3 regions of the Rouxiella chamberiensis genome follow, and region 1 is predicted to be linked to each of the others. Evidence: predicted binding sites of a transcription regulator. Region 1 holds the regulator's gene; each other region holds the start of a gene.
What was found. Region 1 encodes LexA, which represses DNA repair genes until DNA is damaged. Its sites were predicted from a motif close to TNCTGTATGTACATACAGNA; they were not measured.
Positions count from the first base shown of each region.

Region 1 (3,283 bases):
ATACGGGAAGACGCGCGGCCCTTCACCGATGAAAACGTGGCTTGGCAGGTGCACGCCGTCGATTTCCAGCGGAATGAGCGGGTCGGGCAGGTTCTGCGCCAGGCACTGGGCCCGCAGCGTCAGAAGGTCGGCCTTGGAGTTGTAAGGCAAAACATACAGAATCGGGCGCGTGGGATCCAAACGCAACTCCGTCACCGGATCTGTAGGAATGACCTTGCTGCTTACCAGCATTTTTAGCGGTAAATTCAGCAAGGTATAATAAAGTCTACGCCATCCTGACATAAAAACGTGAAGCCTCTTGTTAGCAATTCGCGGCAAGGATACCAGAAAGCAGGTATGAGATCTGTGGTGATAGGATAACGGATTCAGGCTAAAATGCCTGAAAATCACCTTAAGACATAAAATATTATGGCAAATCAGGTCACAGGACTCACCCGTATTTACAAGGCTGCCGGATATTCCCTCAAGGGCCTGACGTCAGCCTGGAAGAACGAAGCCGCATTTCGTCAGGAAGCCGTCGTCGTCGTTCCTGCCATCTTACTGGCATTTTACCTGGATGTGAGCAGCATCGAACGGATTTTAATGGTGGGATCACTGATTATGGTGCTGGTGGTGGAATTGCTGAACAGTGCCATCGAAGCGGCAATCGACCGAATCGGACCCGAATTTCATCCGCTTTCCGGTCGGGCCAAAGATATGGGATCGGCGGCCGTGCTTATCGCGATTCTGTTTGCCGTTTTTACCTGGCTGGCAATCCTTGTGCCGCACTGGCGCTGAATATTTAAAAGCCGCTTAATGTCTGTTTTTTGTGTACTCTCTGGTTTTCATTCCACCTTTACCTGTATATACTCACAGCTAGACTGTATAAACAAACAGGGGGCGGAATGAAAGCACTTACAGCTAGACAACAAGAGGTCTATGACCTTATTCGCGATCATATCGCCACCACCGGTATGCCGCCAACGCGTGCAGAAATTGCCACACGTCTCGGGTTCCGTTCTCCCAACGCGGCCGAAGAGCATTTGAAAGCCCTTGCCCGTAAAAACGTCATCGAGATTGTTTCCGGTGCGTCTCGCGGTATTCGCCTGCTGATGGAAGAAGAAGACGGTCTGCCGTTGATTGGCCGCGTTGCCGCCGGTGAACCGCTGCTTGCTACCCAGCACATCGAGGCACATTATCAGGTCGATCCGGCCATGTTCAAACCCAACGCCGACTTCCTGCTGCGCGTAAGCGGTATGTCGATGCGTGATATCGGTATTCTCGACGGCGATCTGCTGGCCGTGCATAAAACCCAGGATGCCCGTAATGGTCAGGTTGTGGTGGCACGCATCGACGACGAAGTTACCGTCAAGCGCCTGAAAAAACAGGGCAACATTATTCAGTTGCTTCCTGAAAACAACGATTTCGACCCTATCGTGGTTGATCTGCGCGAACAGAGTTTCAGCATTGAAGGATTGGCAGTAGGCGTTATTCGCAACGGCGACTGGTCCTAATCCTATAGTCCTCCGAATTCAATTCTGTACTTGCCCCACTGTGCAGAATGCGCGTATGACGACCTTTTAGCGTCGTCATGCTGCGTCCTTTTTCCGCCTTGCGTTAATATATTTGCCTTTAAATGGGCCGATATCTTTTTGATGAGCGCCATCTTTCATGTCTGCACTCGCTGCCCTTGGAAAAACCTTCTTTAGCCCGACCGACAAAGCACTGTGGTTGCTGGCTCTGCCAATGATCTTCTCCAACATTACCGTGCCGTTGCTGGGTCTGGTCGACACTGCCGTTATTGGCCATCTCGACAGCCCCGACTATCTCGGCGGTGTCGCCATTGGCGCGATGGTCACCAGTTTTCTGTTTATGCTGCTGCTGTTTCTGCGCATGAGCACGACCGGACTCACCGCGCAGGCGCTTGGCGCACGAGACAACGTTCTGCTGGCCCGCGCCTTCGTACAGCCTTTCCTGCTGGCGCTGATAGCCGGTGCGCTTATCTTCTTGTTGCGTCAGCCGCTGATTACTCTGGCCTTGCAGATTGTGGGCGGCAGTCAGGCCGTGTTGCAGCAGGCACAGATTTTTCTCTCGATTCGCTGGTACAGCGCACCGGCTTCATTGGCCAACATGGTGATACTCGGCTGGCTGCTCGGCATTCAATATGTGCGCGCACCGGTTATCATGCTTATCGTCGGGAATCTGATTAACGTAGTCCTTGATCTTTGGCTGGTGGTCGGACTCGGCTGGAATGTCAAAGGGGCGGCGATTGCGACCGTCTGTTCCGAATTCGCCACGCTTGCGCTCGGCCTCTGGCTGGTCTCGATTGTCATGAAAAGGTACGGCATAGACTGGCCGCTTCTGAAGCGGTCCTGGCAGGGCAATCTGCGCAAACTGATCGCGCTTAACCGCGACATCATGCTGCGTTCCTTGATGGTTCAGCTGTGTTTTGCGTCGTTGACCATTATCGGAGCACGACTGGGCAGCCAGACTATCGCGGTCAATGCGGTTCTGATGAATCTGCTGACCTTCACCACCTTTGCGCTGGACGGCTTTGCCTATGCCGTCGAGGCGCATTCCGGGCAGGCCTTTGGCGCGAAGGATAAAGTTCGACTGCTTCAATTCTGGCACGCGGCCTGTCGGCAGGCCGGTCTCGTCGCGCTGGCGTTCGCCCTGGTGTATGCCGTGGCCGGAGAGCACATCGTCAACCTTCTGACGTCTTTGCCGGAACTGCGTGAACTGGCTGACCGCTATCTCGGATGGCAGGTCGTGTTACCGCTGGCGGGTGTCTGGTGTTATCTGCTGGACGGCATGTTCATCGGCGCGACGCGGGGCAGGGAGATGCGCAACAGTATGGCGATTGCGGCCGGCGGCTATGCGCTGGCGCTGCTGTCATTACCTGTACTCGGCAATCACGCGCTCTGGTTGGCGGTGACGGTGTTTCTGGCCGTACGGGGTCTGGCGCTGGGTTGGATATGGCGTCGACACTGGCAACACGACACCTGGTTTTAAATCCTTGGATTATTCCTAGTTATTAGCAGATTGACCCAATATCCCTGCATTTTCGAAACTCTCTACTACAATTAGAACTGTTGAAAGGCATTAAGCAAATGCCACAAAACCAGAGCTAAACAGGAGAGTTGATTATGAATAAGGATCAAGCAGACGGTAATTGGAAACAGTTTAAAGGTAAAGTTAAAGAAAAATGGGGCAAGTTGACCGACGACGATCTGACAGTCGTTGAAGGGAAACGTGACCAGCTCGTCGGTAAAATCCAGGAACGTTATGGATACCAGAAAGACGA
Region 1 covers NZ_CP114058.1:3,373,322-3,376,604, reverse strand. The annotation lists gene plsB (glycerol-3-phosphate 1-O-acyltransferase PlsB) at 1-282, opposite strand, end outside; gene O1V66_RS15665 (diacylglycerol kinase) at 409-777, shown strand; gene lexA (transcriptional repressor LexA) at 885-1,493, shown strand; gene dinF (MATE family efflux transporter DinF) at 1,651-2,991, shown strand; gene O1V66_RS15650 (CsbD family protein) at 3,126-3,283, shown strand, end outside.

Region 2 (3,283 bases), 1.2 Mb from region 1:
GAACCTTCGGGCCTTTTTCGGCATCGTCTTTCACCAGCTGCAACGCGGCAACGCCCGCAAAGGCGGCGAAGATAACGACGCTGATAATCGAGGTCGGGCTGGCACCGGTGAGATCGGCAAACGGGTTTTTAGGAATAAAGGACAGGATCATCTGCGGCACGGTCAGGTCGGCAACCTTGCCCACATAGTTGGTTTGAATCGCCGCCAGACGGGCGGTTTCCTGCGTACCCTGCACCAGACCTTCCGCCGTCAGGCCGAACAGTCTGGTTACAAACACGCCCACCAGTGCGGCAATCAGCGTAGTGAACCAGCAATGTACCGATGGTCAGGAAACTGATTTTACCCAGCGAGGAGGCATTATGCAGACGCGCCACCGCACTCAGAATCGACACAAATACCAGCGGCATGACAATCATTTGCAGTAGCTGAACATAGCCGTTACCAACGATGTTGAACCACGGAATCGAGTTTTTCAGTACGGCGCTGTCGGATCCATAGATCAACTGCAAGGCCAGACCAAATACCACGCCGACCAGCAGGCCTACGAGGACTTTCTTTGCCAGACTCCATTGCTTGCGGCTTGATTTGGCCAACAGCAAAAGGAGGGCAACAAACACTACCACGTTTAAAATCAGCGGAAGATTCATACCCAAAGCTCCAGAGAATTGATTCACTTGAGAAGGCTGCCAGAGGGAATAATAAGGCAGCGCTTAACGATGGGCGTAGAGTACCAGAATGAGAGGGCAAGCTCTTATAACCAAAAGGAATGGGCTATAACTTTCCGCTTAATATTGTGTATTGGTTAAACGATATGACCATTTTATAGACGTTATTAAGTCAAATACTTCAAAATAAAGTCGAGGCTGTGCGGATTGATGGCACCGATAATAGGCGACCAGTCCGGCCAAAACAAGGTCAGTCCGACCATCAGCAGGCAAAAAATCCGCTCGAGCTGATTGCCCTTTTGCGTGGTGATGATAGGCAGGCGAAAACGCCAGCGACAGGGCCACAGCAGCGGCACACCCGCGGGAGTCAGCATGTCGGCCAGAATATGGCTCAAATAGCCAATCACCATGCCATGCAGCGCATCGATAGGGATAACCCAGTCTGGCGGCAAACGCGTTTTCAGCAGAAAAACGCCTGCGGCAACGGCAAGCAGACTGTGCGTGAATCCACGATGGCCGAATATTCGGGCAATGGGCTGCGAGATAAACCTCAGCCTCTGACCGAGCAGCGATTTGGGGTGATCGATATCAGGCACCAGTGACATCAACAGTGACGCCGGGACAATATGCCACCAGTCGCCGTGAGCAAGCTCAGGCGATAATTGTGCCTTCTTGGCAAACACTGCGCAGGCAATGGAGAAAATGAGATGACCTTCCGCAGTCATAATGCTTCCGAACTGAATAACTGTTATTTTATCCAGTATAGGTGAAAGCCCATTCTCGCGGAAGGTGTTACCCTGTAACTATTTGTCAACCTTTTGATTAAAAAGGTAATAATTATCGACTCGTGACAGTGTCATGACGCCTTTTGTCACTATCTCGCGAGCCAGCCGCCATCAACGGCCAAAGTATAACCATTTACGTAGTTCGAGGCGCTGGACGCCAGAAAGACGACCGGCCCCATAATGTCTTCCTGTTCGCCCCAGCGGCCTGCGGGAATGCGGTCGAGAATTTCCTGACTGCGGCTCTCGTCGGCGCGCAGCTGTTCAGTGTTGTTGGTTACCATGTAGCCCGGTGCAATCGCATTGACATTAATGCCGTGTTTGGCCCATTCATTGGCCAGCAGGCGGGTAATGCCCATCACGGCACTTTTGGAGGCGGTATAGGAGGGCACGCGGATCCCGCCCTGAAACGACAGCATGGAAGCAATGTTGATTATCTTGCCGCCGCCGCCTTGGGTGATAAACTGCCGCGCCACCGCCTGCGCCATGAAGAACAGGGTCTTGCTGTTGACGTTCATCACGTCATCCCAGTCTTTCTCGCTGAAATTCAGCGCATCTTCACGGCGAATGATCCCGGCATTGTTGACCAGAATATCGATGTGGCCCAACTCGCTAACGGCGCTTTCAAGCAGGCGAGGAATGGCGTCGATGCGGGTAAGATCGGCGCGCAGGTCCAGAAAGCGGCGGCCGAGCGCGTGCACGGCGTCCAGCGTTTCGTTGGGTTCGGAACGGTTGACGCCGACAATATCGCAACCTGCCTGCGCCAAACCTATCGCCATCGCCTGTCCGAGACCGGTGTTGCAGCCTGTCACCAGCGCCACTTTTCCTTGCAAATCAAAACTGTTAAGCACCATAGCCCTATACCGCCTGTGGTTTGCCAATAATTAAAAACTATTTCAGATCGCCGACGGCCACGTGATCCATGTCGTCGAACACCTGATTTTCCCCGACCATGCCCCAGATAAAGGTGTAGCGCTTGGTACCGACGCCCGCATGAATCGACCAGCTCGGCGAAATCACCGCCTGCTCGTTATGCACCAGCAGATGACGTGTCTCCTGCGGTTGGCCCATCATGTGGAAGACGGCGGTGTCTGCATCCATATCAAAGTAGAAATAGACTTCCATACGGCGCTCGTGAGTGTGGCACGGCATGGTATTCCACAGGCTGCCTTCCTCAAGCTTGGTCAGACCCATCGTCAACTGACAGGTTTCCAACACGTCCGGCACGATAAATTTGTTGATGGTGCGGCGGTTGCTAGTCGAAGCATCGCCCAGTGTCTGCGGAGAAGCCTCGGCGAGCGTGATTTTCTTGTCCGGGAAACGCGAATGCGCAGGGGCACTGTTGTAATAGAACTTGGCCGGGCGGCTTGCGTCCACGCTGCTGAAATCGACCTGCCGCGCACCTTTGCCGACGTAGAGGGCTTCTTCGTTGCCGATTTCATAGGTTTTGCCATCGACCACGATCAGGCCCGGCCCGCCGATATTGATGACGCCGAGCTCGCGACGCTCAAGAAAATAGCTCACGCCCAGTTGCTTACCGACTTCATCGCCCACGGTAACCACATTATTAACGGGCATTACGCCGCCGATAATAATGCGGTCAATGTGGCTGTAGGTCATGGTGTAGTTGTCCTGCTCGAAGATTTTTTCGATCAGAAACTCCTGACGCAGACCGGTGGTATCGAGTTGTTTTGCGTGATCGCTATGAATACTTTGACGAACTTGCATGTCATTGCCTCTTCTTGGTCATCGGAAAGGAAGCGGGGTCATCGGGCGTATGGGCGGCCCGACTCGTCCTGATGAGAAAAGCATAGGACGATTGGGATGTGAATTCAA
Region 2 covers NZ_CP114058.1:2,162,585-2,165,867, reverse strand. The annotation lists partial or broken gene O1V66_RS10005 (L-cystine transporter) at 1-647, opposite strand, end outside; gene O1V66_RS10000 (metal-dependent hydrolase) at 833-1,390, opposite strand; gene kduD (2-dehydro-3-deoxy-D-gluconate 5-dehydrogenase KduD) at 1,540-2,301, opposite strand; gene kduI (5-dehydro-4-deoxy-D-glucuronate isomerase) at 2,339-3,175, opposite strand.
Region 2: O1V66_RS10000 (metal-dependent hydrolase) is a predicted target of LexA. The motif match lies at 1,409-1,428, and genes of this name have one in related genera.

Region 3 (3,283 bases), 820 kb from region 1:
CAACCCTTCTCGCAACAGGTTTATCCCGACCAACACGTCAAATTCGCCGAGACGTAAATCGCGAATGATTTCAACACGTTCAACGGTGTCGATATCGGAGTGCAGATAACGGACTTTTTCGCCGTGCTCTTCGAGATATTCGGTCAAGTCTTCGGCCATTCGTTTGGTCAGGGTGGTGACCAGCACACGTTCGTTAATGGCAACGCGCTTGCGGATTTCAGACAACAGATCGTCAACCTGAGTCCCGACGGGACGCACTTCAATCAAGGGGTCAAGCAGTCCGGTCGGCCTGACAACCTGCTCGACGACATCCCCGCCGGATTTCTCCGTTTCATAGTTGCCGGGCGTAGCAGAAACATAAATGCTCTGCGGCGCCAGCGCTTCAAACTCTTCAAAACGCAGCGGACGGTTATCCAGCGCCGACGGCAGACGGAAACCGTATTCAACCAGGGTCTCTTTACGCGAACGGTCGCCTTTGTACATGCCGCCAATTTGCGGAATGGTAACGTGGGACTCGTCGACAATCAGCAGCCCGTCAGGCGGCAGGTAGTCAAACAGGGTTGGCGGTGGTGCGCCCTCGCCGCGACCGGACAGGTAGCGCGAGTAGTTCTCGATGCCCGAGCAGTAACCCAGCTCGTTCATCATTTCGAGATCAAACTGCGTGCGCTGGCTGATGCGTTGCTCTTCCAGCAGCTTGTTGTTCGACAACAGATTTTTACGGCGATCCGCCAGTTCGTCTTTGATCTCTTCCATCGCCTGCACAATGCGCTCGCGCGGCGTAACATAGTGGGTTTTGGGATAAATGGTAAAACGCGGCACTTCCTGCGAGATTTGCCCGGTTAACGGGTCGAACAGCGACAGACGCTCGACCTCTTCGTCAAACAGCTCGATACGCAGGGCGAGATCGTCCGACTCCGCCGGGAAAACGTCGATGACTTCGCCACGCACGCGGAATGTACTGCGCTGGAATGCCTGATCGTTACGTGCATATTGCAGCTCGGCCAGACGCCGCAGGATCGAGCGTTGATCGATGATCATGCCCTTGGTCAGGTGCAGCATCATCTTGAGATAGAGATCCGGGTCGCCCAGACCATAGATGGCCGACACCGAGGCCACCACGATGACGTCGCGACGTTCAAGCAGGGCCTTGGTCGCGGAAAGACGCATCTGCTCGATATGTTCGTTTACCGAAGCATCTTTCTCGATAAAGGTGTCGGAGCTTGGCACGTAGGCTTCGGGCTGATAGTAATCGTAATAAGAGACAAAATATTCCACCGCGTTTTCAGGGAAGAACTCTTTCATTTCGCCATACAACTGCGCTGCCAACGTCTTGTTGGGTGCCAGCACCATCGTTGGCCGATTGAGATCGGCAATAACGTTGGCGACGGTGAAAGTCTTGCCCGAACCGGTTACACCCAGCAAAGTCTGATGCGCCAGGCCGTTTTCCAGCCCTTCTTCCAGACGACGGATTGCCTCGGGCTGATCGCCCGACGGTTTGAATTCAGAATGTAGTTTGAATACTTTGCTCATTGCGGGCTACCTGAGATGAGAACGTGCGAGACGGAGAGGAAGTCTGTAACACCTCCCCTTCTTGTCAAAAGGATCACTACAAAGTGTAGATCATATATTATACTGGATAAATACACAGGTTAAAAGGGAGTTTGTCTTAAGAGGGCATCCGCGGCGAAATCAGGTGCATCGTGGGGCATGCAGCCTTTTGAAATTCCCTATAAAGGATCCCTTATCCCCAGATGACGACTTGTGCAAACTTTTTCAATACCTATTGACGAAAATTTACACAGCGAACTCGCGTAAACATTCATGCTATTGATTTTAATTAACACATTGAAAAATAGGAATTTCCTTAAAAAGCCGACAATCCGGCCAAACTAAGCTCAACCCGCGCCCAGACTAGCCTACAGCAACTTTTCTCTGTCTCATACACAAGGTTATCCACAGGAATGGTGGATAAGTCTCAGCGCGCCGCTTGGGGCCTGCATTGACAAAATTAGACAATCTGAAAATCCTGCCAAATCTGTCGTTTTTTTAGTTATTTTTTTACACTTTTATGACTATATATATTCAGATTTGACCTAGATAAAGGCCCTGTTTTCATTTGCAAAATCTGGATCCTCGTCTTTATCGTTCTTTTCGCCTCTTTGCGGTTTTTAGCTTGCACCAAAACCTTGAGGGGTGGCACTGGCAAAGTGCACCTTGTTAACAATGGCTGGCGCAAAAACATTACTCGTGATAATGCGTCAAGGCATTTCATACCCGCCATAACCCTATTTTACCGCGATAAATCCCCTTTCAGAGTTATCGGTCAAGAGTTGGCCCGAGAGTTGCACTATCAGTTCACAACGCCACCTTTACAAATTTTGTGCTGAGTGACGTCAAACCAACAATATTTCCACTTTTTGGTAACTGTGAAGGCTTTTAAGGCAAATAAACGTCAGTTTAAGCCGTTTAGCACTACGGGATAGCCGTTTTTCGCCCGTTAATGCTGATAGGTTTGGTGCTAAAAACCGAACTTTATTCTGTGTTAACAGGCTGTCGGCATCGTAAAAATGTCAGAAACAGGACAGGAGTCGTCGAATGTTGTGTTCAGCGGAGCGCGTAATAAGTGAGGAACAACTGATGCTAAGCGTAAAAGCAGTTAACCAGTACTATGGACAAAATCATACTCTGTGGGACATTAATCTCGAGCTGTATCGAGGGCAATGCAACTGTCTGATTGGCCGAAACGGCGTGGGTAAAACCACCTTGATCAACTGCATCATGGGCCATTTGCCCGTGAAAAGCGGCACCATGATCTGGCAGTCTGCCAATCAGGCGCCGCAAAACCTGCTGGTGATGCCCGTGGAAACGCGCTCGCAGATGGGCATTGGCTACGTGCCGCAGGGAAGACAGATCTTTTCGCAGATGAGCGTCGATGAAAACCTGCAAATTGCCATGATGGCCGGACGCAACAAAACCCGCCGCGTGCCTTTACAGGTTTACGATCTTTTTCCGTCGTTGAAAGAGCTGGGCTCTCGCAAGGCCGGGGAGCTGGATGAAAGCCAGCAACAGCAACTGGCCATCAGCCGCGCGCTGGTGCAGGAACCCGAACTGTTGATCCTGGACGAACCGACCGAGCACACAAGCGAAGCGATGGAAGCCAATATGGGCAATATTATTCACCGCCTTAACCGCGATCTGGGCCTGACGCTGTTGCTGGTAGGGCATAAACTGCCGTTTATTCGCAGCGTTGCCGACCGTTTCTGCCTGCTGGACGGCGGCCGTA
Region 3 covers NZ_CP114058.1:2,557,272-2,560,554, forward strand. The annotation lists gene uvrB (excinuclease ABC subunit UvrB) at 1-1,530, opposite strand, end outside; gene O1V66_RS11880 (ABC transporter ATP-binding protein) at 2,638-3,283, shown strand, end outside.
Region 3: uvrB (excinuclease ABC subunit UvrB) is a predicted target of LexA. The motif match lies at 1,631-1,650, and genes of this name have one in related genera.